One region of the Streptomyces sp. NPDC003284 genome, then DNA from elsewhere that is predicted to be linked to it. Evidence: riboswitches for the same ligand, from Rfam matches in the RefSeq annotation. Region 1 holds a riboswitch; the other holds the start of a gene.
The links. Region 1 has a riboswitch for fluoride ahead of ACWDYF_RS01905 (inorganic diphosphatase). Riboswitches for the same ligand answer to the same signal wherever they lie in the genome.

Region 1 (6,926 bases):
ACCGGCGGCTGGTCCGCGGCTGACGCCCGACAGGAGCACCGCGCCATGACAGACCTCGACCGGGCGGCGGTGGCGGCCCTGCGCACGGCCCGCGTCACCGTCGTCAACGCCGAGTGGCACCTGCGCGAGGAGCAGGCCCTCGGCCGGCTCGCCCGCACCGGCCGCCTGGCCTGCACCCCGCTCTTCCCCGGCCACTTCGTCATCCAGGTCGTCGCGGTCGGCGGACGCCCGCTCGGCCGCGCCCGCCACCACCGCGACGGCCGCCGCGCCCGCTGGGTCGCCGTCCCCGCGGGCACCGCCCACGAGATCGGCGCCTATCGCACCCTGCACGGCGCCGCCCGCGCCCTGGCCCGCCACGCGGGCCTGCGCCGCCGCCGCGTCACCGACGTCCCCTGCGGCCTCCCGCCGGACGGCGGCGCGGACGGCTCCGGCCGGAGCACGGGCCGCGGGCTCGCGCACGGCTCCCCGGAGCCACCGGCGGACCCGAAGCGGTGAGCGGCGCCGGCCGCCGCGGCCCGGCGGGCGGCACCGCGCTGCGCTTCGTGCTGCTCATCGGCGTGGTGAGCCTGTTCTCCGACATGGCCCACGAGGGCGCGCGCGGCATCACCGGCCCCTTCCTCGGCTCGCTCGGCGCCGGTGCCCTCGCCGTCTCCGTGATCGCGGGCGCCGGCGAACTCCTCGGCTACGCACTGCGGTTCGTGTCCGGCCGGGCCGCCGACCGCACCGGCCGGTACTGGCCGATCACCGCCGCCGGCTACCTGGTGCAGATGGTCGCGGTGCCGCTGCTCGCCCTGGCCGGGCAGTGGCCGGTGGCCGCCGTGCTGATCGCCGCCGAGCGCGCCGGACGCGCCCTGCGCACCCCCGCCCGGGACGCGATGCTCGCCCACGCCACCGCCGAGCTGGGCCGCGGCCGGGTCTTCGGCGTACGGGAGGCCCTGGACGCGGCCGGCGCGATGACCGGCCCGCTCGTCGTGGCCGGTGTGCTCGCGCTGCACGGCGGCTACCGCACGGGCTTCGCCGTGCTCGCCGTACCGGCCGCGCTCACCCTGCTCGTCCTGGCCGCCGCGTGGCGGCAGTACCCCGACCCGTCCGGCCTGGACACCGGCGAGGACGTCCCCGGCAGACACGGCACCCCCCGGGCCTTCCGGACCTATCTGGCGGCCATGGGCCTGATCGCCGCCGCCTACGCCGACTACCCGCTCATCGCCTACCACTTCGGCCGGGCGCACGTCGTCGCCGCCCCCTGGATCCCCGTCCTGTACGCCGTCGCCATGGCCACCGAGGCCCTCGCCGCGCTCACGCTCGGCCGTCTGTTCGACCGGTGGGGGCTGCGGACGGTGGTGGGCGCGACCCTGCTGACGGCGTGCTTCCCGCCGCTGGTCTTCCTCGGCGGCCCGGTGGCCGCCGTGTGCGGCGTGGTGCTGTGGGGGCTGGGCACGGCCGCCCAGGAGTCCGTGGTCCGGGCCGCCCTCACCGGCATGACCGCCCCCGGCCGCCGGGCCTCCGCCTTCGGCCTCTTCGACACCGGCTTCGGCCTGTGCTGGTGCGCGGGCAGCCTCGCCCTCGGGGCCCTCTACGACCACTCCGTCACCGGCCTGGTGGTCTTCTCCGTAGCCCTGCAACTGGCCGCGGTCCCGCTGCTGCTCAAGGTGCGCCACATCGCCTGAGCGCCGCGCGGGACCGGGCGGCTCACCGCAGCAGCCGCATCAGCACGTCCTCGGCCCTCCCGTAGGCCTGCGAGCCCACCCGCAGCCGCCACACGGTCCCCGGCGCGCCTTCGCCCGGCGTCACGACCCGGACCGGCCGGGGCGCGGGCGCCGCGTGCGCGGGCACCCCCGCCTCGCGCAGCGCGTCGAGCACCTCGTCGACCCGGCGCGCGGGGATGTCGGCGACCGGCGCCCAGGACACCGCCCGCAGACCGTTGCCCCGGCCCCCGGGCGGCAGCCACGCGGGCGCGAAGAGTCCCGCCGAGACAGTGAGGTGCGCGCTCCCGTGGGAGCTGGAGACGGCGCCGGACATGGCATCCTCCCCGGGTCTTCCCGCACCTCCAGCGTACGTCGCGGGGCTCCGCCCACGGAGCTGCTCCGTCCGGCGTACCCTGGATACCCGTGCAGGTGATCCATGGGGCACACTGTGGATGCGCCCAGCGCGTCGGTGATGGGGCTCACCGCGAACCGCGGCATCATGCCGCTGACGGTCCCTGGCAGAACAGCTGAGCCGTGCCATGAGGACGGCTCCCGTCGCCAGGAGGCTCCCGTGGAGTTCGATGTGACCGTGGAGATCCCGCAGGGGTCCCGCAACAAGTACGAGATGGACCACGAACTGCACCGCATCCGGCTGGACCGGCTGCTGTTCACCTCCACCAAGTACCCGGCCGACTACGGCTACATCGAGGGCACCCTGGGCCGCGACGGCGACCCGCTGGACGCGCTGGTGCTCACCGGCGAGCCGACCTTCCCCGGCTGCGCCGTCGAATGCCGGGCGGTGGGCATGTTCGTCATGAAGGACGAGCACGGCCCGGACGAGAAGATCCTCTGCGTCCCCGCCCACGACCCGCGCTACGCGCCCCTGCGGGACATCGACGACGTCCCCGAGTTCGACCGCCTGGAGATCACCCACTTCTTCGAGGTCTACAAGGACCTGGAACCCGGCAAGTCCGTCGAGGGCTCCCACTGGGAGGGCCGCGAGCAGGCGTACGCGGAGATCGGTGCCGCCCGGGAGCGGGCCGCGGCCACCCCGGGAACGACCGGTGACTGAGCCGCGCGCCCGCCCGGTGGGCACCCTGGTCCTCATGCGGCACGGCCAGAGCACCACCAACGCGGAGGGCCGCTTCACCGGCTGGACCGACGTGCCCCTCACCCCCCGGGGCGAGGAAGAGACCGTCCGGGCGGCCCGGTCGATCGCCCGCGAAGGGCTCCTGCCGGACGTCGTCCACACCTCCCTGCTGCGCCGCTCCGTGCACAGCGCCGACCTCGCCCTCGGCACGCTGGACCGGCTGTGGATCCCCGTACGCCGCAGCTGGCGGCTGAACGAGCGCCAGTACGGGGCCCTGACCGGCCGCCTCAAGCACGAGGTCCGGCAGGAGGCGGGCCCCGGCCGCTACCGGCACTGGCGCCGCTCGCTGCACGGCCGCCCCGCCCCGCTGCCCGCCGACGCGCTGGCCCGGCTGCGCGCCGACCCGCGCTACGCGGCCCTGCGTCCCGACGCGGTGCCCGCCGTGGAGAGCCTGGCCGACATGATCACCCGGGTCGTCCCCTACTGGACCGACGTCCTCGTACCCCAACTGCGCACCGGAGCCACCGTGCTGGTCGTCGCGCACGGCAACTCCCTGCGCGCGCTGGCGGCCGTGCTGGACCGCCTCACCGGCGACGAGGCGGAACGGCTCGACATCCCCACCGGCGCACCCCTGCGCCACGACTTCGACGGCGACCTGCGTCCCCTCGTACGCCACGGCACCTACCTGGACCCCGGCAGCGCCGCCCGCGCCGACCTGGTGGCCGCCGAGGGCCACTGACCCCGGCGCCCCGCCCTCGATCCACCACCCCCGCACCCCGGAGGAAGACCCCCATGACTCTGCGCCCCGCCGAGCTGCACGCCGTCGAGATCCTCGACTCCCGCGCCCGCCCCACCCTCGCCGTCACCCTCACGACCGACGACGGCACCCGGACCCGGGCCGGTGTGCCCTCCGGGGCCTCCACCGGCACCCGGGAGGCCGTCGAACTGCGCGACGGGGACGAGGCCCGCTACCGGGGCCAGGGCGTCCTGGCCGCGGTCGGGCACGTCAACGGCGAGATCGCCCGCGCCCTGACCGGCCGCGCCTTCGACTCGGCCGCCGACCTCGACCGGGCACTGATCGAGCTGGACGGCACCGGCACCAAGTCCCGGCTCGGCGCCAACGCCGTCGTCGGGGTCTCCCTCGCCGCCTGGCGCGCCGAGGCCGCCCTCGCCGGGCGGGAGCTGTGGCAGCACCTCGCCCGGGTCGCGGGCACCACCCCGCGGCTGCCGGTGCCGCACTTCAACGTCGTCAACGGCGGCGCCCACGCCGCGAACGCGCTCGACTTCCAGGAGTTCATGCTCGCCCCGCTCGGCGCGCCGAGCCTGCCCGAGGCGGTGCGGGCCGGAGCGGAGATCTACGGGCGGCTCAAGGCCCGGCTCGCCGCGGAAGGGCACACCACCGGGCTGGGCGACGAGGGCGGCTTCGCCCCCGCCGTCGACCGGCCCGAGGACGTCCTGCGGCTGCTCGTCGAGGCGATCGGCGACGCGGGCCACACCCCCGGCCGGGACGGGGTGGCCATCGCCCTGGACCCGGCGGCCAGCGAGTTCCGCGACGGCGACGGCTACCGGGTGGCGGGAGAGCAACTGAGCACGGACCGCCTCATCGACCGCTTACGAGGAGATCGTCGACCGCTTCCCGGTCTGGTCGATCGAGGACGGCCTGGCCGAGGACGACTGGGACGGCTGGGTCCGGCTGACCGCCCGGCTGGGCCACGGGACGCAGATCATGGGCGACGACATCTTCGTCACCAACCCGGCCATCCTCACCGAGGCGATCGGCCGGAAGGTCGCCAACTCCGCGCTCATCAAGGTCAATCAGATCGGCACCGTCACCGAGACCCTGGAGGCGATGCGGATCTGCCGGGAGGCCGGGTACACGCAGATGGTCTCCCACCGCTCGGGCGAGACCGAGGACGCCTTCATCGCCGACCTGGCCGTCGGCACCGGCTGCGGCCAGCTCAAGTCCGGTGCCCCGGCCCGCGGGGAGCGCGTCGCCAAGTACAACCGGCTGATCGAGATCGCCGAGGCCCACCCCGAGCTGCAGTTCGGACTGGCCGGCTGACGCGGCACACCCGCCCCGCCCGGCGCCGGACCGACGGCGCCCGGCGGGGCGCACGCGCGCGGCGGTCCGGGGTGAGCACCCCGTACGGCCGCGGGCCGGTGTCACCCTGTCGAGTGGATCTCCGCCCGCTCGCCTGACCCGGGGCGCCCGGCATCGTGATGATGCAGGCGTGATTACCGAATCCACGCGGTCCGGGCCCCGACGCAGGGCTCTGACCACCTCAGGTGTCGTCCTGTTCACCGCGCTCTCGACGCTGGCCGCCGTACCGGCCGCGCCGGCCGCCGCCTCCGCCACGGCCGCCCGGCCCGCGAGCCGCCCCGCCGCCGCACGGCCGCCCGCCACCCGGGCGGAAGCCGCGACCGACGCCTACCTGCGCTCGATCCGGCGCGACCCCGCGGCCCTGCGCCGCTTCTTCCAGCGCATGCCCAAGGGCGGCGACCTGCACAACCACCTCTCCGGCGCGGTCACCACCGAGTACCTCGTCGAACTGGCCGCCGAGGACGGCCTGTGCATCCAGACCGCGACGATGACGGCCGTGCCCCCGCCCTGCGGCGCCGGTACCCGGCCCGCCGCCGACGCCCGCACCGACAAGGCGTTCCGCGACGCGATCGTGCGCGCCTGGTCCATGCAGGACTTCCCGCCCGGCGGCAACGGCCACGACCACTTCTTCGACACCTTCGGCAAGTTCGGCGAGGTGACCTGGCGCCACCGGGGCAAGCTGCTCGCCGACGTCGCCGACCACCTCGCCGTCCAGAACCAGTCCTATCTGGAGACGCTGGTCACGCCCGCCTCCGACGGCGCGAAGAAGCTCGCCGACCAGGTCGGCTGGGACCCCGACCTGGCCGCCCTGCACCGCAAGTTGACGGCCGGCGGCGGACTCGACCAGGTGGTCGCCCAGGCCCGTACGGAAGCCGACGACGGCGACGCCGAGTTCCGCACCGCCGAGCACTGCGGGACCAGGACCGCCCGTCCCGGCTGCACCGTCACCGTGCGCTGGATCTCCCAGGTCTCGCGCGGCAGTTCACCGCAGCGCGTCTTCACACAGATGGCCCTCGGCATGCGCCTGTCCGAGCGCGACCACCGCTTCGTCGCGGTCAACCTGGTCCAGCCGGAGGACGGCGAGACCGCCCTGCGCGACTACAGCCTCCAGATGCGCATGCTCAAGTACCTGCGCACCGTCTACCCGCACGCCCATCTCACCCTGCACGCCGGGGAGCTGTGGCCGGGCCTGGTCAAGCCCGCCGACCTGAAGTTCCACATCAAGGAGGCGGTGGACGTCGCCGGTGCCGAGCGCATCGGCCACGGCGTCGACCTCGTCCACGAGGACGACTGGCAGCGCACCGCCCGCACGATGGCCGCCCGGGAGACGGCCGTCGAGGTGCCGTTCACCAGCAACGCGCAGATCCTCGGCGTCAAGGGCGCCGAGCACCCCTTCGGGACCTACCGCCGCTACGGCGTACCGGTCGTGCTCGCCACCGACGACCCCGGGGTGAGCCGGATCGACATCACCCACGAGTACCAGTACGCCTCCCTGACGTACGCGCTGGCCTACCCCGAGCTGAAGGACCTGGCGCGGGCCTCCCTGGAGTACGCGTTCGCGCCCGGTGCCAGCCTCTGGCAGGGCAACCCCACCCGCTCCGGCTACACGTCCGTGGCCGCCTGCCGCGGGGTGCGCCCCGGCGTCGACCGGCCGGGCGGCGCGTGCGCCCGGCTGCTGGACGCCAGCCTCAAGGCGCGGCTGGAGTGGCGCCAGGAGATCGCCTTCCACCGCTTCGAGGCGTCGGCGGGCCGGACCCGCTGACCGTGCGCGCCCGGTCCGGTGCCCCGCACCGGGCCGGGCGCGGCGGGCGGCTCGGGTAAGGTCGGTGTGTCATTCAACCGGCCCCGAGCAGGGCCGCGCCCCGGGCACCAGCACCACCGCGGCCGCCGCCGGAAGCCCCTGGAAAGCAGGATCCGCAACACATGAGCAGGTACGGGTTTCTCGTCTCGCCCTCGCACAACCGCGTGTACGCCCGGTCGGCGCCCGCGCTGGCCCTGGCGGAGCTGGAGGCGTTCGGCGAGACCGTGATCGACGGCGGTGTCCGGGACA
Region 2 (6,926 bases), on a different contig from region 1:
GCCGCCGAACTCGACGACGACTGCCTCACCCGGCTGCGCGGCCACGCCGAGCGGCTGCGCTTCCGCGGCGGTGTCCTGGTCAGCGCCCGGCCGACCCACGGCTGCCGGGGCGCGGGATACGTGCTGCGCGAACCGCCGCACAAGCGCGGCTGGCGCGACCTGTTCACCTCCTTCGGACCCCCGGCGTACACGTACCACCTGCCCGAACGCGACGAAGCCGGGGCCAGGGCGCTCGGCGAGCTGCGCGGGCGCGGCCTCGACCTCGCCGCCGACGCGCTGGCCCGCTCCTGCGACCACATCCTGGCCTTCTTCACCGCGCTCCGCCGCGAACTGGGCTTCTGCACCGGCTGCCTCAACCTGCGCGCGGCGCTCGCCGCCCGCGGCGCACCGGTGTGCCGCCCCGATCCCGCGCCCCCGGGCACACCGGTCCTCACCTGCCGCGGCCTGTACGACGTGTGTCTCGCGCTGCGCGGCACCGGCCCCGTCGTCGGCAGCGACGTGGACGCGGACGGGGCCCGGCTGCTGGTGGTCACGGGGGCCAACGAGGGCGGCAAGTCCACCTTCCTGCGCGCCGTGGGACTGGCCCATCTCATGGCGCAGAGCGGCATGTTCGCCGCCGCCGTCTCCTTCGCCGCCGACCCGCGCGACCAGGTGTTCACCCACTTCCGGCGGGAGGAGGACCCGGACCTGGTCAGCGGCAAACTGGACGAGGAGCTGGCACGGATGAGCGGCATCGCCGACCGCCTCACCGCGCGCGGCCTCGTCCTGTTCAACGAGTCGTTCGCCGCCACCGACGAGCGGGAGGGCGCGGAGATCCACCGGCAGATCCTCGGCGCCCTGACCGAGGCGGGGGTGAAGGCGGTGTGCGTCACCCACCTCTACGAGCTGTCCCACGGCCTGTACACGCACCGCCCGCACGGCGCCGGGACCGTGTTCCTGCGCGCCGAGCGCACCCCCGACGGCCGCCGCACCCACCGGCTGGTCGAGGGCCCGCCCGAACCCACCGCCCACGGCGCCGATCTGTACGCGCGCGTCTTCGGCGAGCGGCCGACGGCTCCGGTGGGCGCGGCACCCCTCGACGAGCGCGGAACGGGACGCCCATGGACTGGCTGCGCACCGCGGTCACGGCCGATCTGATCGGCCTGGCGGCCAACTTCGACAACTGGGGGGTGGGCCTCGCCTACGGTGTCGCCGGGATCAGGTTCCCGCACCGGATCAACGCGCTCGTCAACACGGTCGGCCTGGGCAGCGTCCTGCTGGGCGCGTACGGGGGAGACCTCGTCTCACGCCGGGTGCCACCGGCCGCCGCCGGCCTGGTTGCGTGCGGGGTGCTCGTGTCGGTGGCGCTCCTCTACCTGTACCAGATGTACGTACGGCCCCGCCGCGTCCACCGCACCGCGCCGCCGGTGTCCGCGCCCCCCGGCCCGCGCCAGGGCCTGCTGCTCGGCGTCGGCCTGTCGTTCACCAATGTCGCCAACGGCTTCGGGGCCACGGTCTCGGCGGCGGTCCCGCTGTGGGGCGTCGCCGCGGCCGTCACGTTCTGGGGCTACGCGATGATCTGGCTCGGCAACAGACTGGGGACCGGGGTGGCCGCCAGGGTCGTCGGCGCCTGGTCGCCCGCCGTCGCCGCCGCCGTGCTGATCGGTGTCGGTGTGCACGAGGCGACCGGGACATAGCCCGGTTCCGGGCCCGCGCCGCCCGGCCCCACGGTCACTCCGCGGGCACCGGGCGGTACAGCAGCAGGGCGGCGGGCGCAGCCGTCAGGGTCAGCGCGTCGGGGGCGGTGGCCGTCTCGCCGTCGTAGGCGTAGGTCAGACCGCGCAGGCCGGTCAGCCGCAGCCGGGGCACGACGTGCTGTTCGGGAAGGACGAGCGCGTGCGGTGCGTCGACCGCCTCGGCCAGGAGGGCGGCCAGCCGCCCGTGCCGCTGCCCGGCGTCCGCGTCGAGCAGCCGCACGTCGAGCAGGCCGTCCGACAGCCGCTCGCGCGTCGGCAGGGCGTGCAGGGAGTGCTGCCGGTACACGCCGTTTCCCGCGAAGAGGAGCCAGAGGCGGCGTGGTGTGCCGTCCAGGCGCAGCGTGAAGGGCCGGGCGGTGCCGCTGGCCAGGGGCAGCGCCAGCGCCGTGGCGGCCCGCCGTCCGCAGCGGCGGCGGACCAGTTCCCGCAAGCGGACCAGATCGGCGTAGGCACCCAGGGCGAAGGTGTTCAGGAACACCCGGGGCGGCCGGTGGGCGCCCGGCGTGCCGATCAGGGCCACGTCGACGGCCGCTCCCCGGCCCTCCTGCACGGCGGCGGCCGCCACGGAGACGGAACGCAGACCGGCCGTACCGGCGAAGTGGTCGAGCGCGCCGCCGGGGAAGACGGCGAGCGGGAGGCCGTGGCGCAGCGCGGCGCGGGCCGCCGCGTTGACCGAGCCGTCACCGCCGACCACCCCCAGCGCCCCGCCCGCCTCGGCCGCCGAGCGGGCGGCCGCCTCCAGGGCGGCGGGCAGGCCGTCGGGGGAGCGGACGGTGACCGGGCGGGCCCGGGGCAGCAGGCTCCGCAACTCGGCGAGGGCGCGCTCCGCGCCGGTCGCGGCCGGGTTGGCCACCACCCGCAGTCCGGCCCCGCCGGGCAGCGGCCGTACGCGGGACGGGTCCGCGCGCCCCATCGGCGCCGGACGGCCCCGACGCTCCGCGGCCATGGCGCGCTCAGCCCCGTCCGGGCGTCACCGGGAACGGAACGGGGGGAGCAGGGGCAGCGCCGACAGGGCGCGGGTGACCCGGGTGCCGTTCTGCGGGCGCCACAGGTTGCCCAGGTAGGGCGCGTACCGGCGCCCGCCCCGGTGGAAGAGGCCCGGCAGATGGCCCGCCAGCGGCGGTTTCATGTCGAGCTCGCGCAGCCGGGGGAACGCCACGAACTCGGCCGTCATGCCCTCCTCCCGGGAGGCGGGCGTCTGGCCGGGCGCGCGGCCCGCGGTGAACACCAGGTCCACGGTCCGCCGCCCGCTGTCCGGATCGACGGCCTCCAGGACGAACGCGACCCGGGCCGGTTCCACCGCGAGGCCGGTCTCCTCGCGGGTCTCGCGGCGGGCGCAGGCCACCATGCTCTCGCCCGCGCGGGGGGTGCCGCCGGGCAGCACCCAGTCGTCCGCGCCCCGCGCGGTGCGGTGGACGAGCAGCACCGACTCGCCCCGGAAGACGACGGCGGAGCAGCGCAGCAGGACATCGTCGGGCATCCTCATGCCGATCTCCTCGCAGATGATGTGCGGGTGTTACCGGTAGAGGCCATCAGCAGGAGGTCCTGCGGTTGTGGCGAGCCCCATCGCCATGGCGACGCCCTCCCATTGTGGCGTACGTCCCCGGTCCGTCCGCAAGTCCTCCGCGCGGCCCGGCGGACCCCGCGCGCGGCCCGGCCGGTCACGCGATGCGCAGCCGGATGCCGACCCAGGTGGTCGCGACGCCGCCCGCCGCCATGGCCAGCGCCCACAGGACGGGGCGGGCGGTCAGGAGACGGGCGAGTGCGGCGCCGAGGACGGACAGGGCGAGGACGGCGAGGGCCACGACGATCCACGGCGGGCCGGGCAGGACCGCGCCCAGCGCGAGCGGCAGCGCGGCCCCCGCGAAGCTGGCCGCACAGGCGACGAGCGCGGCCCGCCAGGACCGCAGCAGGGCGAGCCGCCCCAGGTGCGTGGTGGCCATCTTCCGGTCGTGGCCGAGGCTGAGCTGCCGGGTGATGTGCGCGAGATGGGCCCGGCGTTCGGCGTAGTCGGCCACCATGACGGTGAAGGCGGAGGTGACCAGCGCGGCACAGCCGACCCGCACCGCCAGGCTCCAGCTGACCGGTGTGCCGGACCCGGTGAGGGAGGCGGAGGCGAGGGTGAGGGCGTTGAGCAGGCCGTCGGTGATCCCGAGGACGAGGGGGAGCCGGACGGTCTCGGCGGCCCTCATGACGGAGACGGTCATCTCTTGCGGGGGGTCCGGTCGAGTGTGTAGGCGCCCGCGACCACCTCGTCGGTGCTGTGCACGACGGCACCGGCGTGCTCGATGGCCCGCTGGATGGCCGGCAGGTCCAGGTCGTCGCCCTCGATGGTGACGTCGGTCCCGATGGTCTCGACGTCGATCTCGGTCACGGAGATGTTGACGGCCTGGACGCCCGGCACGTTCTCGATCTTCTGCGCCAGATGGGTGAGGCTCGGCTCGCTGATGGCCATGTCGACATCGAGGACCAGTCGGCGGATCGGCATGAGCGGTGTCCTTGTCGAAGTGCCTGCGTGTCCTGTCGGTGTGCCTACGCGCCGGGACGGTCGTCCGGGCCGAAGCGGACCAGTTCGCATTCCTCCAGGATGGCCGCCCCTTCGGAGACGATCCCGTCGAGCTCCGGCAAGAACGCCCGTACCTTCTCCGGGGAGTCGGCGAAGACGACCGCCATGGGCAGGTCCTCGCTCAGGGACAGGATGCGCTGGGTGTGGATGCGGGAGTGGGCGCCGTAGCCCTCGACACCGCGGAAGACGCTGGCCCCGGCGATGCCCGCCTTGTGCGCGCGGTGCACGATCTCGGTGGCCAGGGGCTTGTGGTGCACGGTGTCGTTCTCGCCCACGAGGACGGTGACCTTCAGTCCGGGGCGGGTGTGCCTGCTCATGCGCGGTTGCTCCGTTCGGTTGATGTACTGCTCGTGGGTTCCTGGTGCGGGGGCGTTCTCACCCGGTGTCCTCGGGGGGCGCCGCGGCGGGGACCACGAGCACGGGCAGGGCGGCCCGCTCGGTCACCCGCCGCACCACGTCGCCCAGCGGCCGGGCCCGCAGATGGCTGTCCGCGCCGTGGCGGCCCAGGACGATCAGGTCGCAGCCGTGCTCGGCGGCGCTCGCGACGAGGTCGGCGGCGATGTCCGTGCCGGTGCCCCAGTCCAGGCGGAGCTGCCCGGCGAAGGGCGGCAGCGCCTGCCACGCCCGGTCGAAGCGCTCCTGCGCCCAGGCGCGCTGGGCGCCGAGGTCGCGGGTGCGCTCACCGCCGGTCTCGGTGTGCTCGGACGGTACGAGCACGGCGCGCACCAGGACGCCGCCCCGGTCGCCCGCCAGGGCGACCGCGGCCGCCAGCGCCGCGCGGGCGGCGGGCGAGGCGTCCCAGCCGACGAGGATCCTGTGGAACGGTGACGCGGTCATGGGCCTCCTCCTTCACGAGGACGGGTCGCGGGCACGGCCGCCGCCGGGCCGCTCATGACAGGGCCGCCACAAGCGCCAGGGCGCCGACCAGGGCGATCAGCATGTAGGTCAGATAGGCGTCCAGGCGGCCGCACTGGAGGCGTTTGGCCGCGGCCACCAGCGCGCGCAGCGGACGGTAGAACGGCTGGTACAGATACACCTCGACGACCTCCACCACGTCGGACGCGTAGTCGAGGGTGCCTCCGGTCGCCGCCGTGCGCACCGGCCCGGCACCCTCCGGTCCCGGGTCCGGTCGCGCCGGTCCCGGTTCCGGTGGTTCTCCGGCAGGGGTGGCGCGGGTCCGGGTGCGCAGCACGGCGCCCAGGACACGCCGGGTCGGGTTGGCGTACCCGAAGGGGGTGTACCGGTCGTCGCCGTGCACACCGCCGCTCGCCGAACGCCACGCCGGGACCCGCCGCACCCGCAGGGCCCCGCCGCGCGAGGCCGCCACCAGCAGCACCAGGACGCCCGCGCACAGCACCGGCATCACCACCCACAGCCAGCTCGGGGAGAGGCTGGAGAACCCGGCGAAGACGGGCTGCACGACCCAGGGAGAGACCAGCGCGCCCGCGCTGACCTCCTGCGGCACCAGCGGTGCCAGACCCGCGCCGATCACCCGCAGCTGAAGCGGGGTCAGGGCGGCGGCGGCCAGGCCGCCCAGGGCCAGCAGCAGGACGCCCGCGCGCCCCGCGGCCCCCAGGTCCGCCCGGCACGGGGCGCGGCGGGCCGGACGGTCGTCCCGGGGGCCGAGGACGACCATGCCGACGATCCGGACGAAGGTGACCGAGGCGAAACCCGCGGTCAGCGCGATCAGGGCGCCCGCCACCGCGAGGGCGAGCCCATAGGGGAAGGCGGAGTACCGGAACTGCTGCATCAGGCTCTCCAGCAGGAACCACTCCGAGACGAAGCCCGCGGTGGGCGGCAGCCCGGCGAGGGTGACGGCACCGGCGGCGAGCCCGCCGGCCGCCCACGGCAGGCGGCGCGCGGTGCCGCGCAGCCGTTCGAGGTCGCCGGTCCCGGCGTCCGCTTCGAGGGCCGCGGCCCCGGCGAAGAGCAGTGTCTTGGCGACCGCGTGCGCGATCGTCTGGAGCGTGGCGGCGATCAGCCCGGCGGCGGTGAGCCGTTCGCTGCCCGTGAGCGCGCCGACGAGCGCGACGGCGTACCCGGTGCAGATCAGGCCCGCGTTCTCGATGCTGGAGCAGGCGATGACCCGCTCCAGCCGGGCCTGCACGGCCGCGTGGGCGATGCCGAGGAACGCGGTCAGCGCGGCCAGCAGGAGCAGGGTGACGGCGAGCCAGGCGGGCGGCGGACCCAGCAGCGCGAAGGTGCGCCACAGCCCGTAGAAGCCCGCGTTGACGGCGACACCGGCCAGCACCGGACGCAGTCCCGCGGGCGCGGCGGCGTAACCGCGCGGCAGCCACACCTGCACGGGAGCCAGCCCGGTCTTCACGGCGAAGGCGAGCACGAGCAGCGCCCAGGTGGCCGAACGCGCGGCGCCCGCGGGCAGTTCGGCGAGCCCGGCCAGGGAGAAGTCCCCGGTGCGGGTGGTGCCCGTCAGCAGACCGAGCAGCAGCGCGGCACCGGACACCTTGCCGAAGCCGAACGTCGCCACGGCCGGACCGATACGGCGGTGCCCGGCGGCGGTCAGCAGATAGAAGCCGAGGGTGATGCCCTCCCAGGCCATGACGAACAGGAAGACGTTGTCCGCGCTCTCCACCACGGCCACGGAGGCGAGCACCAGGGCGTGG

Region 2: another riboswitch for fluoride. It lies ahead of ACWDYF_RS32540 (NUDIX hydrolase); the one in region 1 lies ahead of ACWDYF_RS01905 (inorganic diphosphatase).

What each region holds. Positions count from the first base shown of each region.
Region 1 covers NZ_JBSFSI010000001.1:425,252-432,177, forward strand. The annotation lists gene ettA (energy-dependent translational throttle protein EttA) at 1-23, shown strand, start outside; gene ACWDYF_RS01890 (hypothetical protein) at 46-495, shown strand; gene ACWDYF_RS01895 (MFS transporter) at 492-1,667, shown strand; gene ACWDYF_RS01900 (hypothetical protein) at 1,690-2,019, opposite strand; fluoride riboswitch at 2,145-2,210, shown strand; gene ACWDYF_RS01905 (inorganic diphosphatase) at 2,257-2,757, shown strand; gene ACWDYF_RS01910 (2,3-bisphosphoglycerate-dependent phosphoglycerate mutase) at 2,792-3,514, shown strand; partial or broken gene eno (phosphopyruvate hydratase) at 3,568-4,837, shown strand; gene ACWDYF_RS01920 (adenosine deaminase family protein) at 5,010-6,638, shown strand; gene ACWDYF_RS01925 (TRM11 family SAM-dependent methyltransferase) at 6,800-6,926, shown strand, end outside.
Region 2 covers NZ_JBSFSI010000023.1:102,318-109,243, reverse strand. The annotation lists gene ACWDYF_RS32555 (MutS-related protein) at 1-1,137, shown strand, start outside; gene ACWDYF_RS32550 (manganese efflux pump MntP) at 1,101-1,676, shown strand; gene ACWDYF_RS32545 (diacylglycerol/lipid kinase family protein) at 1,711-2,682, opposite strand; gene ACWDYF_RS32540 (NUDIX hydrolase) at 2,707-3,222, opposite strand; fluoride riboswitch at 3,253-3,316, opposite strand; gene ACWDYF_RS32535 (hypothetical protein) at 3,398-3,928, opposite strand; gene ACWDYF_RS32530 (DUF211 domain-containing protein) at 3,940-4,224, opposite strand; gene ACWDYF_RS32525 (DUF190 domain-containing protein) at 4,269-4,619, opposite strand; gene ACWDYF_RS32520 (universal stress protein) at 4,678-5,139, opposite strand; gene ACWDYF_RS32515 (proton-conducting transporter transmembrane domain-containing protein) at 5,192-6,926, opposite strand, start outside.